DNA from 4 places in the Lysinibacillus sp. FSL K6-3209 genome. Region 3 is predicted to be linked to each of the others. Evidence: riboswitches for the same ligand, from Rfam matches in the RefSeq annotation. Region 3 holds a riboswitch; each other region holds the start of a gene.
What was found. A riboswitch is a leader RNA that binds a small molecule or an ion and turns the genes downstream of it on or off. The one in region 3 is predicted to bind cobalamin.

Region 1 (3,683 bases), 1.2 Mb from region 3:
TGCAAAGTTAGCAGCACTTGATCCAAAAACTGCTGAAACGATTCATCCAAACAATACAAGACGTGTAATTCGAGCTTTAGAAATGATTGAATTAAGTGGTGTTTCAAAGGCGTCAGAGGAACACAATCGAGGAGAAATCCCATTGTATCGCCACTTAATTATAGGGCTTGGTCAAAATATGTCCCGCGAAGAACTTTATAATCGCATCAATCTACGAGTAGATGTCATGATGGACAAAGGGCTACTGCAAGAAGTTCAGGGACTATGGCAGCAAAATATTCGTGGTGTACAGTCGATCCAAGCGATTGGCTATAAGGAATTGTATGATTACTTAGATGGTCGATGTACATTGGAAGAAGCAATCGAAAATTTAAAGCAAAATTCTCGACGCTATGCGAAAAGACAGTTGACTTATTTTCGCAATAAAATGGATATTCACTTTATTTGAAAAGACTAAAAACTTTAATAATTTCTAAAAATTACTAATTGATAAATTGGTATAACATGCTACTATAGGAATGAAGAGGTAGAAAGAGAGTAGGGGAGGCGCATTCTATGAAATCAATCAATTTGCAAGATACGTTTTTGAACCATCTACGTAAAAACAGTGTTTTTGTAACTGTGTTTCTGTTAAACGGGTTCCAGTTAAAAGGAACTGTGAAATCCTATGATAACTTTACAGTATTATTAGTAGATGCTGAAAGTAAACAGCATCTCATTTACAAACACGCAATTTCTACATTCGTTCCAGCAAAGCAAGTCGAATTTTTAGAGGTAGAAGAATAAATAAAGTAAATAGAAACAGTTAGTGTTACATCACTAGCTGTTTTTTTTCGTTCACGCTATAATGTAATAGGAAATTGATATATTGGAGGATTTTATAGATGAAATCGATGGATACAACACAATTATTAGAACGATTAGATGCAAACGAAGACCTTTACATTATTGATGTGCGAGAAGACGATGAAGTAGCACAAGGTGTTATCCCTGGTGCGCAACATATTGCACTTGGGACAATCCCTGAGCGCTTGGATGAATTAGATACGACTAAACCATATATTATCGTTTGTAAAGCAGGTGGACGTTCTGCAAATGCTTGTGCATACTTAGAAGCACAAGGCTTTGACGTAACAAACCTTGAAGGTGGCATGCTTGCTTATGATGGAGAATTAGAATTTAAATAAGAAGATATATCGAGGTATGTAACAGGTCAGCTTGTTAAGTACCTCGTTTTTTAGTGGACTAAAATGCGAGTATCAATATTGACACTAAAAACACTTTGTCGTAAATTTAAAGTAATTACATAAAAGCATTAGGTGCCCACTTTGGGAGAATAGGGAATAAAGTGAAAATCTTTAGCGGTCCCACCACTGTAAAACGGAGTTTTATAGAGAATACCACTAGCATAGCTGGGAAGGTTCTATAAGATGTTGAAATTGAGCCAGGAGACCTGCCTAATTGCTTCGGATGATATAGATGATGGAAAAGTCTGTAGTTTATTTGTTATGAAATAAACTACAGGTTTTTCCATTTTTTTATTTCAATCTTTATGTAATAGGCTATTTAAAAAGGAGAAATGAACATGAAATTATTACAACAAACACTTCAACAAATTCAACATGCCAATAACGAAATGATGGAAAAAGCAAGAGAATATATAGATTCTCTTAGCAAGCCACCGAGTAGCTTAGGAAAACTTGAATCACTGGCTGTACAATTGGCTGGTATTACAGGAGAGCTCTATCCTAAAATTGATAACAAAGCAATTATTGTCTGTGCAGGCGATCACGGTGTGTGTGATGAAGACGTAACATCCAATCCGCAAGATGTAACATTTCTTCAAACATTAAATTTTCCAAAAGGGATAACAGGAGTTTGTGCTATTGCAAACATAACGAATGCCAAAATTGTGACAGTGGACGTAGGGGTAAAACAGGATATTCCGCTCGATGCGGGTGTTATAATGAAAAAAATAAAATACGGGACGGATAACATGGCAAAAGGTCCAGCCATGACAAGGGAAGAAGCCATTCAATCAATTGAAGTAGGAATTGAAGTAGCTACGGCCGAAATAGCACAAGGAGTTAATGTACTTGGTACAGGTGAAATGGGGATTGGTAATACTACACCAAGCGCGGCTATCTTATCTGTGCTTCATGCGTGTCACCCACAAGAAGTGACAGGGTTCGGTGCAGGAGTTGGATCAGGAGGAATTGCGCATAAAGTTCAAGTCATTCAAAACGCCATTGCCTTAAACAAACCGAATCGTCATGATGCGATTGATGTGCTTGCAAAAGTGGGTGGGTTAGAGATAGGTGCGATGGCTGGTGTAATTCTGGCGGCTGCTGCCAATCGTAAGCCCGTTGTAATTGATGGCTTTATTTCGACAGTCGCTGCTCTTATCGCTTATGAATTAGAACCGAAAGTCCAAGATTATATTATTCCTTCCCATGCCTCTGAAGAACCGGGGGCAAAAATTGCTGCTAAACTGCTAGGCGTGGAGCCAATGCTTCATATGAACATGCGATTGGGAGAAGGTTCTGGTGCAGCATTAGCCTTTCCAATTCTAGATGCAGCTTGCTCAATGGTGAGCAACATGGCGACATTAGCTGAGTCTGTCGGGCTGGTAGAGAAGTAATCATTTGTTAAGTGCCGATCGGGAAAAATCTTAGCTAAACATATAGAGCGTAATCGTCTATAGCAAAAAAGGAAGCTGGGATATTTAAGGAACAGAGGAAAGATGTTGGTAAATTTTCGCTATTATGGGGACTTGTCCGTTATTGCGAAAAAATAGAAGTATTCACTAGTTGTTTGTAGCGAAGGCGGTGACTCCTGCTTTGAACGCACACACTGTAAGATGCGGGCATTCCGCGCGTTAGTGAGGGTTGCGGCTTACGTGTGTACCCGCAGAAAGCACCGCCGAAGCGGACAACAACGGCGTAGCAAAAAAGTGTTAGATTGATGGCACTCAATCTAACACTTTTTCTCTTTTGTCCCAGCAGCTTTCTGTTTTTTTAAAGTCTCTTAAGCTCGATTCAATTTTCGCAAAGGTAAGCGCCATTTCTTCATATATGAAAGAACTCGTAAAATTGTAATTACCCCGAATAACACGTATAAAAAGATATCCCCTTCTAGTAATTCCAATCCAATAAGTAGACCAGCAAGTGCTGCCCAGACACCGTAGATTTCATCACGTAGCACGAGTGGCTTACGTCCTGCCAATAAATCACGCACTATTCCACCACCGGAACCAGTTAAGACTGCGGCTACAATAACCGCACTAATTGGCATATTGAGCTTCACTGCATATAATGCCCCTTGTATAGCAAAAGCCGATAAGCCGATGGCATCTGTAAAATTGCCCCAACGATGCCAATGCTGTATAAGATGATGCGGAAAAATAAAAAATATCGTAATGGCAGCGATTGCAATTTGAAACATCATATCCTGACCCCACAACGTTGTTACTGGTAAACCGATAAGTAAATTACGAATGGCACCGCCACCGAATGCAGTTACAATGCCAAGTATATATACACCGAATAAATCGTATTCTTCTTCCATTGCAATTATTGCCCCGGAAATAGCGAAGGCAATTGTCCCAATGATGCTAAAAACTTCCCAAGCCATCACTTTCCCTCCTTAAACGAGAATAATTTGTAGTAAGTCCGCCCCTTAGC
Region 2 (3,683 bases), 310 kb from region 3:
CTCATGATAAGCGACAATAGCAACAACCCAAGGGAGAACGTCATTTTTTCTAACGGATGAACGGACGCTAGTTTATTCATATAAGCATACTTATCAATGAGTAACATCGTTTAACCTTCTTTATGCTTACCGCGCATATAGCCCACGAAATAGCCAATAAAACCAGCGCCAATAGCGGCTTGTAAGACGAATAATAGACTTTCAATTTCACCACTTGGTGGCTCCCATAAGCTTTCAAACCATGGTTCGTAGTCTTTGTTTATTTCACCAATGGCTGCTTCAGCTTCACCGTCAGCACCGCCGAATTCAGCGCCTTTTTGGATGAATAGAGGGATGATTGCTAAAAGTATCACTATAGCTAGTAACAGTAAATTTTTCTTCATGTTAATGTGCCTCCTTTGCAGAGAAAACACGTAAAGCTTTTAATTCGCTTACATTGTATTTTTTTAAGAAATTCATCACAATGACAGTTAAAATCCCTTCACTAATTGCTAGTGGAATTTGTGTTAACGCGAAAATACTAGCGAATTTTGTGAATGAAGCCATAAAGCCTCCTACTTCTGAAGGGAAGGCAAGTGCAAGTTGAACGGACGTGACAATATATGTACCTAAGTCCCCAAGCATTGCTGCAAAAAAGACAGCGAGAGAAAAGGATAGACCGATTTTTTGAGCGCCTTTAAAAACAGCATACGCAATCATTGGTCCTACAATCGCCATGGAAAAAGCATTTGCGCCAAGAGTGGTAATGCCACCATGCGCTAAAAGTAACGATTGGAATAATAAGACGATTGTCCCAATCACACTCATTGCTAATGGGCCAAACAGGACTGTGCCAAGTCCAACACCAGTAGGGTGTGAGCAACTGCCCGTAACAGATGGAATTTTTAATGCAGATAAGACGAATGCAAATGCCCCTGATAGCCCTAAAATCATTTTCGTTTCAGGGTTTTCATCAATTGTTTTGCGAATTGAGCGTAACCCTAAAATAATAAATGGAATTGAAATAATCCACCAAAATATCGCCCATTCAATCGGTAAAAATCCTTCCATGATATGCATGGCAAATGCTTGTTTTGGTACTAGTAAAAATGCTAGTAGGAAGTAACTAAGTTTCCAAAAAGATAATTTCAAAATCTCTCCTCCTTAAATCAAAATTTTTGAATGTAGCGTGCGCAATAAAAAAGCACTTCTCCTAATTTAGGAAAAGTGCATAGCTGAAAAAGCAAATAGAATCATCATCTGCCAAGCCGCACACCTATCCTCGTAGGTTGAAACGATCACGTTTTTTTCGGCAGGTCTCCTGGCTTTAGTTCAACGTTTTATAGGTCTTCCCGTCCATTGGACAGTGACATTCTCTATAAAACTCCCTAGTACAGTGGCGGGACCGCGCCGGACTTGAACCGGCTTCCCTTTTAAGCGAAATGGCTACACTTCGCACCGAAAAAAGATGAAATTGTGAGATTTCACGACACAGTGTAACATGTTTTTCCATTCACAAGCTATCTTTTTTTATAAAAAAATTTTTTTTGTTATTTGACATTCTAGAAAATTCAGATAAATATAAGAGAATAGCTGTCGCTTTCAATGAATTACTTGTTGAAATTTTATTAAAAATCTAATAAATGAAAAAGAAATGTTGAAAAGTATTAAAAAAATAGGCTATGATAGAGACAGTTTTTCAATTCTTTTTAAAAACATACAGCTTTTTAATTTAATATAAATACATCTATAAGTGCTCGATATATTTCGAGATAATAGGGAAATCGGTGTAAATCCGATACAGCCCCCGCTACTGTAATAGCTGATGAAATCGCAATGCCACTGAAAACTTGGGAAGGCGCGAGAGTAAAAGGAAGCTTAAGTCAGGAAACCTGCTTATTGATGGCATGCAAACTTTTCGGAGGGAGAAGTGAAGCGAGAGCGGATACGTGTATATTCGTTTTTATTTTGGCTTCTACAAAACCTTGACTCTTCGATATAGAGTGAAGGTTTTTTCTTTTTCCTAAAAGTAAATGAGGGGAGAAAAGCAATGACAACTTGGAACTTAGAGGGAATGAAAACGCATCTTTTTATTTGTAATGGCAGTAGCTGCATGAAAAAAGAGGCAGAGGAAATTACCCTAGCAATACGAGATGAAATCGAAAAATTAGCACTTGATAAGGAAATACATACGACAAGAACGCGCTGTAATGGCAGATGCAAAGATGCCTGTGTTGTCATCGCTTATCCACAAGGAAATTGGTATCGTGTGCCATCGGTTGAACACGGAAGAACACTTGTACAAGATTTAAACCATGATTCTTTACATAGTGAACATGTTTTTACGCTGAAAGAAGGTACATTACAGCGTACACCACAAACAACAGCCATTAAAGGCATCGACAAGGTGAAAGAGGGGTAAAAAATGGCGCAAAAAGGAAAGATTTTTGTTGTGGGCTTTGGCCCTGGTGATTTTAACCATATTACGACTCGTGCTGTGGAGGCACTGCAACAAAGTGAATTTATCATTGGCTATAAAACGTATGTTGAGCTTATTCAAGATTTAGTTAGTGCAAAGTCGATTGTTAGTACGGGCATGACAGAAGAAGTTTCACGAGCGCAAGAAGCAGTACGTCAAGCGGAAGCTGGCAATATTGTATCCGTTATTTCAAGTGGAGATTCGGGTGTATATGGGATGGCGGGGCTTGTCTATGAAGTACTGATTGAGCTTGGTTGGACAGAAGCAACAGGTGTTGAAGTCGAAATCGTACCAGGTATTTCAGCTATCAATTCCTGTGCAAGTTTACTAGGTGCACCGATTATGCATGACTCTTGCACCATTAGTTTAAGTGACCATTTAACGCCATGGAATTTAATCGCCAAGCGTGTGGAAGCAGCGGCTATGGCAGATTTTGTCATCGCTTTATATAATCCGAAAAGTGGTCGCCGTACACGTCAAATTGTCGAAGCCCAGCGGATTTTACTTGAATATCGCTCGCCTGATACGCCTGTAGGTCTTGTCAAGAGTGCCTACCGAGAGCGTCAGGAAATTACGATGACGACTTTAGCGGAGATGCTTGAGCATGATATCGGCATGTTAACAACGGTTATTATCGGCAATTCTTCGACGTTTTTCTATGATAATAAAATGATTACACCGCGAGGCTATCAGCGTAAATATACGCTCGGGGAAGAAAAACAGCCTTTACGTCCTCATCAGCGTTTAAGAGAAGAAAATGAACCGTGGGCAATGAACCAAGAAACAGGTACTGCAAGCCATGATTTTGCGGCAGATCCAAATGCAGGACGGATGAAAAGTAATATTGCCATTACACCTGTATCAACACCGACAAAATCGTCTTTAGAAATGGCAGCAACAGCACTTGCAATGGTGCAGGGGACAACTGTAACAAAAGCCACACCAAAGCTAGTTCAACAAAAAATGGAGTCAATTTTTGAACTAGCTGTTAGCCCTGGGGTAGCAAATAAATTTTTTACACCACAGCAAATGATGGCATTGGCTGAAGTTGTGGGAGACGAAGGCACGATGGAATATACACCAGACCATCAAATACATTTGAAAATCCCAACGACAGAACCACAAGCGATAACAGAGAAGTTGAGAGAAGTAGGGTTTTTACTCTCACCAATTGGGGATGTGTTGTCATTAAAGGCATGTGATTTCTGTTATGGGGAGAAGGCTG
Region 3 (3,683 bases):
ATTTCTTGGAATTTTTCCTGCCAAACGACTCGTAACGACGGTTCCTCGGCTTCGAGTAAGCGAAAAATCTGTAAAATTTCCTTTATATGCTGTTGCCCTTCATACAGTACTTTTGCTTGTAATGTAGGCACAAGTTCATAAGGTTTAGGGATTATTGTACTTCCTAAAATGTCCCCAATCTTCGCTAGGCTAAGCCCTTTCACTGCAAAAATGTCTCCTGCTTGCACAGCTTGGGTTGTAAGAAAACGGCGCCCATTATACAACCTGATTTCTGTTATTTTTTCCGTAACATCGCCAAATGAAAAGTCATCGCGAGTATGCAATGTTCCTTGTAAAGCTTTTATAAAAGTTAAGCGTTGTGTGCCATCATGGCGAATTTTAAACACTTCTCCTTGAAAGGGTGCTTGAAGGTCGAAGTGTGTCTGTGTCAGGAGGGGTAGCTGTGATACAAATTCCTTGATTCCAATATCTTTTAAAGCAGCACCAACAAAGCAGGGAAATGCTCGCTCTTCTTTAATCATCTTTTGTAACTGTAACAGGCACGTTGAGGCATCGAGTGTATCTGTTAAAAAGGCCTCGAGAAGGTGATCATCGCGCTCGGCTAGCCACTCAGCAATATAGCTTTGTATAAAATCTTTACGTAATGGGGCATCGATTAACAGGATGTTGTCAGAACAATCCTTTTGTAGTTGGTTTATAACCGCATTGATATCCGCCCCTTCACGGTCTATTTTATTAATAAAGAAAAAGGTTGGTATATGGTATTGACGGAGCAACTGCCAAACTGTTTCTGTATGACCTTGTAAACCCTCTACAGCACTGACAATAATGATGGCGTAATCCATTACACGTATGGCACGTTCCATCTCAGGTGAAAAGTCTACATGTCCAGGTGTGTCAATCAGCGTATATGTATCATTTTCTATTTGCATCCGTCCTTGTTCCGCAAAAATGGTAATTCCTCGGGCTTGTTCAATTGCATGATTATCTAAAAATGTATCTTGATGATCGACTCTTCCACGAGATTGGATACTATTTGTGTGAAATAATAATTGCTCACAAAAAGTTGTTTTTCCTGCATCGACATGTGCGAGTACACCAATCGTTTTATACATAAAAAATCCTCATTTCTAATGTAGTCTCTATTCATTGTACCAGAATGATCGCTCAAACATTTCGTGACAAATAGTTCGCTTTCATGTTTAAATAGTGATAGTTTATTAACAAGTATCATTTATGGATTTTTTTGTGTGATTGAAATCAAAAATACCTTCTGCTAGTCTATTTTTATAACTAAAAACTGCTATATATTGGTGCAAATGGCTTTAGTCATTTGCTTAAAAGGGAAATCGGTGAAATTCCGATGCTGTCCCGCAACTGTAAATGGGGAGTTTATACAATAGTCACTGTAGTTGAACTATGGGAAGACGTATAAGCGATGAACCTAAGCCAGGATACCTGCCAATATGTATTTTTTACTTAACACCACGAGGATGGTGATAGTGATTGTTTAAATACCCAATGTATTTATCACTATGTCACCCTCTTGGAAACAAGGGGGTTTTTTTATGTGCTAGTAGCAAGGAAATCATTGATTTCTTCCTATACAAATCCAATTACATAATTAAAGGAGAAATGGAACCATGAACAAATGGAAAGGCATGTGGCTAGTTGTTGCCATTGCGATTATAAGCATTTTAGGAGCTTGTAGTGCGAAAGACAACTCGGAAAGTGCTACACAAAGTGAGCATATCGACCCTGCACAAAGCGAGGCGACAGAAGTAACCATTGACAATAATGGTACTACACAAGTTTATACAGAGGCACCTAAAAAGGCGATTAGTTTAAATCAGCATGTAACGGAAATTATGTTAGCTTTAGGCTTAGAAGATTCAATGGTTGGTACAGCCTATTTAGATGATAAAATTTATGAACCTTTACAAGCTGCCTACGATAAAGTACCAGTAATAGCAGAGCAGTACCCAACAAAAGAACAAGTGATAGATAGTGAAGCCGATTTTTTATACGCTGGATGGAAAAGTGGCTTTAGTGAAAAGGGTGTTGGTACACCAGAAGAATTAGAGACACTTGGTATCCACACATATTTACATCATTCTTCAAGTATAACGAAACCGACGCTAGATGATATTTTTATGGATATTCGCAATATCGCAAAAATTTTCCGTGTTGAAGATCGAGGAGAAGCATTAGTCGATCAAATGACAAAAGATGTTGATGCAGTGCGTGCAAAGTTACCGCAAGGAGAAAAGGAGCTACGTGTGCTTGTCTATGATAGTGGGGATAAGGAAGTCTTTACTGCTGCTCAAAATTTTATGAATGAGCTTGTCACTGTCGCTGGTGGTAAAAACATTTTTGGTGAAATTGAATCTGGATGGGCAACTGTCTCAAAAGAAGATACAGTAGAACGCAACCCGGAGGTAATTGTCGTGATTGATTATGGTTCTCAAAGTGCTGAAGACAAAATACATTTCCTGAAAAATGATCCTGCATTAAAGGAAACCGACGCTGTGCACAATGAGCGTTTTGTCATATTACCGCTTTCAGCTGCTTCAGAAGGGGTTCGTGCGGCAGAGGCTATCAAAATTTTGGCTAAAGGATTCTATCCAGAAAATTTTTAATAACTTTAGAGACTAGCGAGATTTAAGGAGAATAAAAAATGAATGCATTTCGTTCAAATATACCAGAACGTACATTTGAAAAATTAAATATAGATGGTCAATTTACTCGTCTCGCAATAAGTCCGGGTATTATTAATAAACATTATACACCCGAGCAATTTCAAAAAATAGCAGAAGTCGTAGGGGACAGTGGGGCCATTAAATATTCAGCATCCTATTGTATATTGTTGTCCATTCCTACGCGAACAGTTCAAGACGTTATAAGTGAACTGCAAGAAGTGGGCTTATATATTTCACCATCAGGCTCCATTGTTGCGTTCAAGGCTTGTGATTTTTGTGATGGAGAGCGAATGGAAGCGGCCGAGATTGCAGAACAATTATACATTGAGTTGCAGGGACAAAAGGTGCCATCAACATTGCGGTTAAATGTCAATGGCTGTGCGTCAGCTTGCTATAATGCTGTCTATGATGATATTGGACTTGTCTATCAAAAAGATAGCTTCGATGTTTATTTAGGGGCTATTCCAATGGGGGCAAAAGCACAGGCGGGGACATTATTTGCTAAAGGCGTTTCGGTGCAAAAAATAGCAAACTTTTTACAGCATATTATTGCGCTTTATCAACAACATGCACGTCCAAATGAGCCTTTCTATAAATTTTATCGCAGAACGAATACCGCCGAATATTGGCAAACAATGCATAATGTGAAATAAAGTAAGGCTATCCATGACATAGTTTGTATGCGATGACCGTATCGCTATCTATAATTATAGATATAGCCTATGGAGCGAAGAGTGGGAAGCAACTTGTAATTAAGTGTTAGATTGACGGATGTCAATTTAACACTTTTTCTTCAATTGGACATATATACCGACAGCTTAGTTGAATAAATCGTATGCCATGTGCTCACGATAAGTCGATTACATTTTAAGGGGATGTAGAAATGTTTAATCGTTTATCAGCACAAAATGGTGTGTTTCGATTACCGCCAATACAGCGGAAAAATAATAAGGAGTTAGATGTTGCTATTGCAGATCTTGAAGC
Region 4 (3,683 bases), 130 kb from region 3:
GAATTTTGTAATCCTTTTTCTCCTCGGAGTAACTCTTTTGGAAAATCGGATCAATCGTTGCCGTACTGCCTGCCAAAATGGATGTCGATGAATTTGGTGCTACTGCCATTACATACCCATTGCGCATTCCATAATTCGCGACATCCGCACGCAATGCTTGCCACTTGTCACTGTTGTAGCTACGCTTGTCAAAATAAGCACCTGTTTGCCAGTCAGAGCCCTCAAATAATGGGTAAGCACCTTTTTCTCGCGCAAGTGCACTCGATGCACGAATCGTTAAGTATGCAATATGCTCGTATAATTTATCAGCATAGTCAACTGCCTCATCCGACTCCCATTGAATTTCCTTCAAGGCAAGTAAATGATGCCAACCAAATGTCCCTAGCCCAATTCCACGATAACGAGCATTAGTACGCTCCGCTTGTTTCACAGGAATAGTATTTAAGGCAATGACATTATCTAACATGCGCACTTGAATCGGTATTAAACGCTCTAACACACCAGCCGGAACAGCCTTCCCTAAATTGACAGAAGATAAATTACATACAACAAAATCTCCAGGCTTACGACGTGTCACAATCACATCATCTTCTAACGTAATGGATTCGAATTGCGTTGGCGACATGTTTTGGAAAATTTCAGTACATAAATTTGAACTATAAATCATCCCTTCGTGCTTATTTGGATTCATGCGATTTACTTCATCGCGGTAAAACATAAATGGTACACCTGTTTCCAACTGTGAACGCATAATACGCTTCATAATATCGATTGCCGGCACCACTTCTCGACTTAATAGTGGATTGGCAATGCACGACGCATATTTATCTCGGAAAGAGCCTTGTCCTTTTTGCTCATCATAACAATCTTCGAGTGAGAAGCCCATTACCTCACGTACTTCATGTGGGTCAAATAAATGCCACTCTCCACGCGCTTCGACTGCTTCCATAAAAATATCTGGTAAACATAAACCAGTGAAAATATCATGCGCGCGTAATCGTTCGTCTCCATTATTTAAACGTAAATCTAAAAACGTAAAGACATCTTTATGCCAAACATCTAAATAAACAGCGATTGCGCCTTGGCGTTGACCAAGCTGATCCACTGACACCGCTGTATTATTGAGCTGTTTGATCCAAGGCAGTACTCCACTAGATGCGCCTTTAAACCCTTTAATAGAGGAGCCGCGACTACGGATTTTTCCCATGTAAACGCCTATACCGCCCCCGTATTTCGATAATGTTGCAACATCTGTGTTCGTATCATAAATACTTTGTAAACTATCATCTACCGTATCAATAAAGCAGCTTGAAAGCTGGCCATGTGTTTTTCCGGCATTTGACAATGTCGGTGTTGCAACCGTCATATATAAATTACTCATCGCCCAATACGATTCTCGTACTTTTTCTAAGCGGTTTTCCGTTTCATCTTGCATCAATGTCATTGCAATGACCATCCAACGCTCTTGCGGTAATTCTACAGGTGTTTTTGTATAATCACGCACAACATAGCGGTCCATTAACGTTTTTAATCCGATATACGTAAACAGTTCATCACGACTCTGTTCAAGATAAGACGCAAGCTCGACTAGCTCTAGTTCACTATACTTCGTCGTTAAACAGTCATGATAAAGCCCTGCCTCGGTATAGCGAGCAAGTTGCTCCGGAAATACCTTATAGACATCTTCCACCCCAACGCCACGACGGGTAGCAAATTGATCATACAATTTTTCTAAGTAAATTTGGGCAGCAACAAATGTCCAATATGGCTCTTCCTCATCAATAAGACTAAGTGTTTGTAAAATCATCGCATCCGCCCAAGCTTCAAATGTTGCATTGTCATTTTTTCGTAGCCATCTATCCGATAATCTTACAAAGCTTTCAAGCTCCTCCTCTGTGTAACTTTTCTTTAACTTAGCCATCTGTTGTTCGATTTGAATTGTCATATTCCCATTCTCTCCCTTTCTATCAGCGCACACAAAAAAGCGATTACACACCATGTTTCGGTTGCGTAATCGCTGTAAAATCGGAAATGGAAATGAAGGACATGTACACATCGAAGTGGACAAATCTCTCGCCTCCACTTCTCAATCCCCGAAGATGTGTTGCTGTCTTGAACAACTCGGCAGGTCTCCTGGCTCATGCTTCCTTCAAATAATTGCCTTCCCGTTCTTTCACAGTGGCATCCTAATTATTTGTCAGCACTTACAGTTGCGGGGACAGCTTCGGCTTTAGATATCTCTATTTCCGAATTCCCTTTTAAACCATACTGGTACCGCTTGTCCAATATACTATATATAGTGTTTTAACTCCTAAACAAATCTAACATATTGTGTTTAACGTTTCAATAGGCGTTTTGCCCCTTGTATTCTCGTAAACGCTACTTTTGCTCGAAGCAAGCCCTATTCCAATGCAGTTTTACGCAGTTTCTCAAAATTTCTAGTAAAAATTTTTTGTGCCAGTTGCTCTTTTTCTGGATTGATTCCTAGTAAAATTACCGCACATGGGCCTGCTGTTTTTCCTACATCCAACGAACTTTTAATTTGTTGCTGCCCAAAAAGTCTTGAAAATTCTGCTTGTAAGCCTTGAGAACCTACCGGCCAAACTTGTTGCACAATTTCCTCGCGCCAAGCTTGGTAAATGGGTTGTAGTTGGGCCACATCTTCAGGCTTCGCAAGCACTTCATTGCCAACGAGTGGCAGTCCATACGTATACCAAATCAGGTTGTCACGAACAAATGGCGACCTTGTTTGTATTTCACCTAACATGGTTACAGATAATCCCGATTGCACTGTCGGCATATTGGATTCTGAACTGCCATTTACAGGTGGACATGGTAGACCTGCTTCTTCAAAAACTTGCGCAAGTCCTACGACATAACGAGACCACGCCTCATCACCTGAAAAGTTGGCAAGAATAATATGACTGGGTAGAGCATCGCCTGCAAGCTGTTCTAGAAAAGTGACGCGCCCAGTTAAATAGGCCGTTAATGTATCCGGAGCCGATACGACATCTTGAGGTTTTTCTCCGATGGCAGCAGCATTATCTGTTGTAACAATCAGATTCCCTATTTTTACTGCATTTCTCAATTTGCTCGCCCCGCCTTACGAACAAACACTTTCGAGAGTATTGGCATCACGACAGCGACAATCAATAAATTGATGACAGTTGCCATGAAAATACTCGCTAATGAGCCCCAGAAAAACGCTGGACTAATGATGAAATAAAATGGGAGTGGTGCGATCACACCGTTCAATATAAGCGCAACCGGCCATTTCCAAAAATGCATACCTTTTTTGTGCATCACACCGAATAGCCATACAACAATAAACATTTCGGCCGCAATAATAAGATGCAATGGTCCAAGCTGAAAACCAGATGTCAGTGCTGTAATCAAATGACCGATTAACCCTGCTACTCCTGCCAATACAGGCGATAAAAATGCAACGCTTAAAAATGCTGGCGCTGAGTCGAGTGCCGCCGATGATACAAAAGACGGAATTTTAATAACTGCCCCAACTGCACAAATCGCCGCAACCATGGCTGTTAATGTCAAACTCATTAATTTTTGTCGATTCATTCCATTTCCTCTTTTCTACAAGTATTCTCCTCGTTTATTTAATACGTTCTGCAATGCCATACCAAATACGATTTACTTGTTTTGCTTCTGCAAATAACGCCTGA

Region 1: another riboswitch for cobalamin. It lies ahead of cobT (nicotinate-nucleotide--dimethylbenzimidazole phosphoribosyltransferase); the one in region 3 lies ahead of MHH88_RS11500 (ABC transporter substrate-binding protein).
Region 2: another riboswitch for cobalamin. It lies ahead of MHH88_RS13125 ((2Fe-2S) ferredoxin domain-containing protein); the one in region 3 lies ahead of MHH88_RS11500 (ABC transporter substrate-binding protein).
Region 4: another riboswitch for cobalamin. It lies ahead of MHH88_RS12245 (ribonucleoside-diphosphate reductase subunit alpha); the one in region 3 lies ahead of MHH88_RS11500 (ABC transporter substrate-binding protein).

What each region holds. Positions count from the first base shown of each region.
Region 1 covers NZ_CP150264.1:1,216,104-1,219,786, forward strand. The annotation lists gene miaA (tRNA (adenosine(37)-N6)-dimethylallyltransferase MiaA) at 1-448, shown strand, start outside; gene hfq (RNA chaperone Hfq) at 556-786, shown strand; gene MHH88_RS05730 (rhodanese-like domain-containing protein) at 885-1,187, shown strand; cobalamin riboswitch at 1,301-1,476, shown strand; gene cobT (nicotinate-nucleotide--dimethylbenzimidazole phosphoribosyltransferase) at 1,586-2,641, shown strand; gene MHH88_RS05740 (trimeric intracellular cation channel family protein) at 3,028-3,633, opposite strand.
Region 2 covers NZ_CP150264.1:2,708,948-2,712,630, reverse strand. The annotation lists gene cbiQ (cobalt ECF transporter T component CbiQ) at 1-107, opposite strand, end outside; gene MHH88_RS13135 (energy-coupling factor ABC transporter substrate-binding protein) at 111-383, opposite strand; gene MHH88_RS13130 (energy-coupling factor ABC transporter permease) at 385-1,131, opposite strand; cobalamin riboswitch at 1,273-1,457, opposite strand; cobalamin riboswitch at 1,714-1,894, shown strand; gene MHH88_RS13125 ((2Fe-2S) ferredoxin domain-containing protein) at 2,030-2,401, shown strand; gene cobJ (precorrin-3B C(17)-methyltransferase) at 2,405-3,683, shown strand, end outside.
Region 3 covers NZ_CP150264.1:2,400,588-2,404,270, reverse strand. The annotation lists gene MHH88_RS11505 (translation factor GTPase family protein) at 1-1,115, opposite strand, end outside; cobalamin riboswitch at 1,295-1,481, shown strand; gene MHH88_RS11500 (ABC transporter substrate-binding protein) at 1,644-2,639, shown strand; gene MHH88_RS11495 (precorrin-3B methylase) at 2,678-3,352, shown strand; gene MHH88_RS11490 (hypothetical protein) at 3,583-3,683, shown strand, end outside.
Region 4 covers NZ_CP150264.1:2,532,679-2,536,361, forward strand. The annotation lists gene MHH88_RS12245 (ribonucleoside-diphosphate reductase subunit alpha) at 1-1,945, opposite strand, end outside; cobalamin riboswitch at 2,106-2,294, opposite strand; gene MHH88_RS12250 (hypothetical protein) at 2,402-3,088, opposite strand; gene MHH88_RS12255 (ECF transporter S component) at 3,085-3,579, opposite strand; gene MHH88_RS12260 (bifunctional adenosylcobinamide kinase/adenosylcobinamide-phosphate guanylyltransferase) at 3,614-3,683, opposite strand, start outside.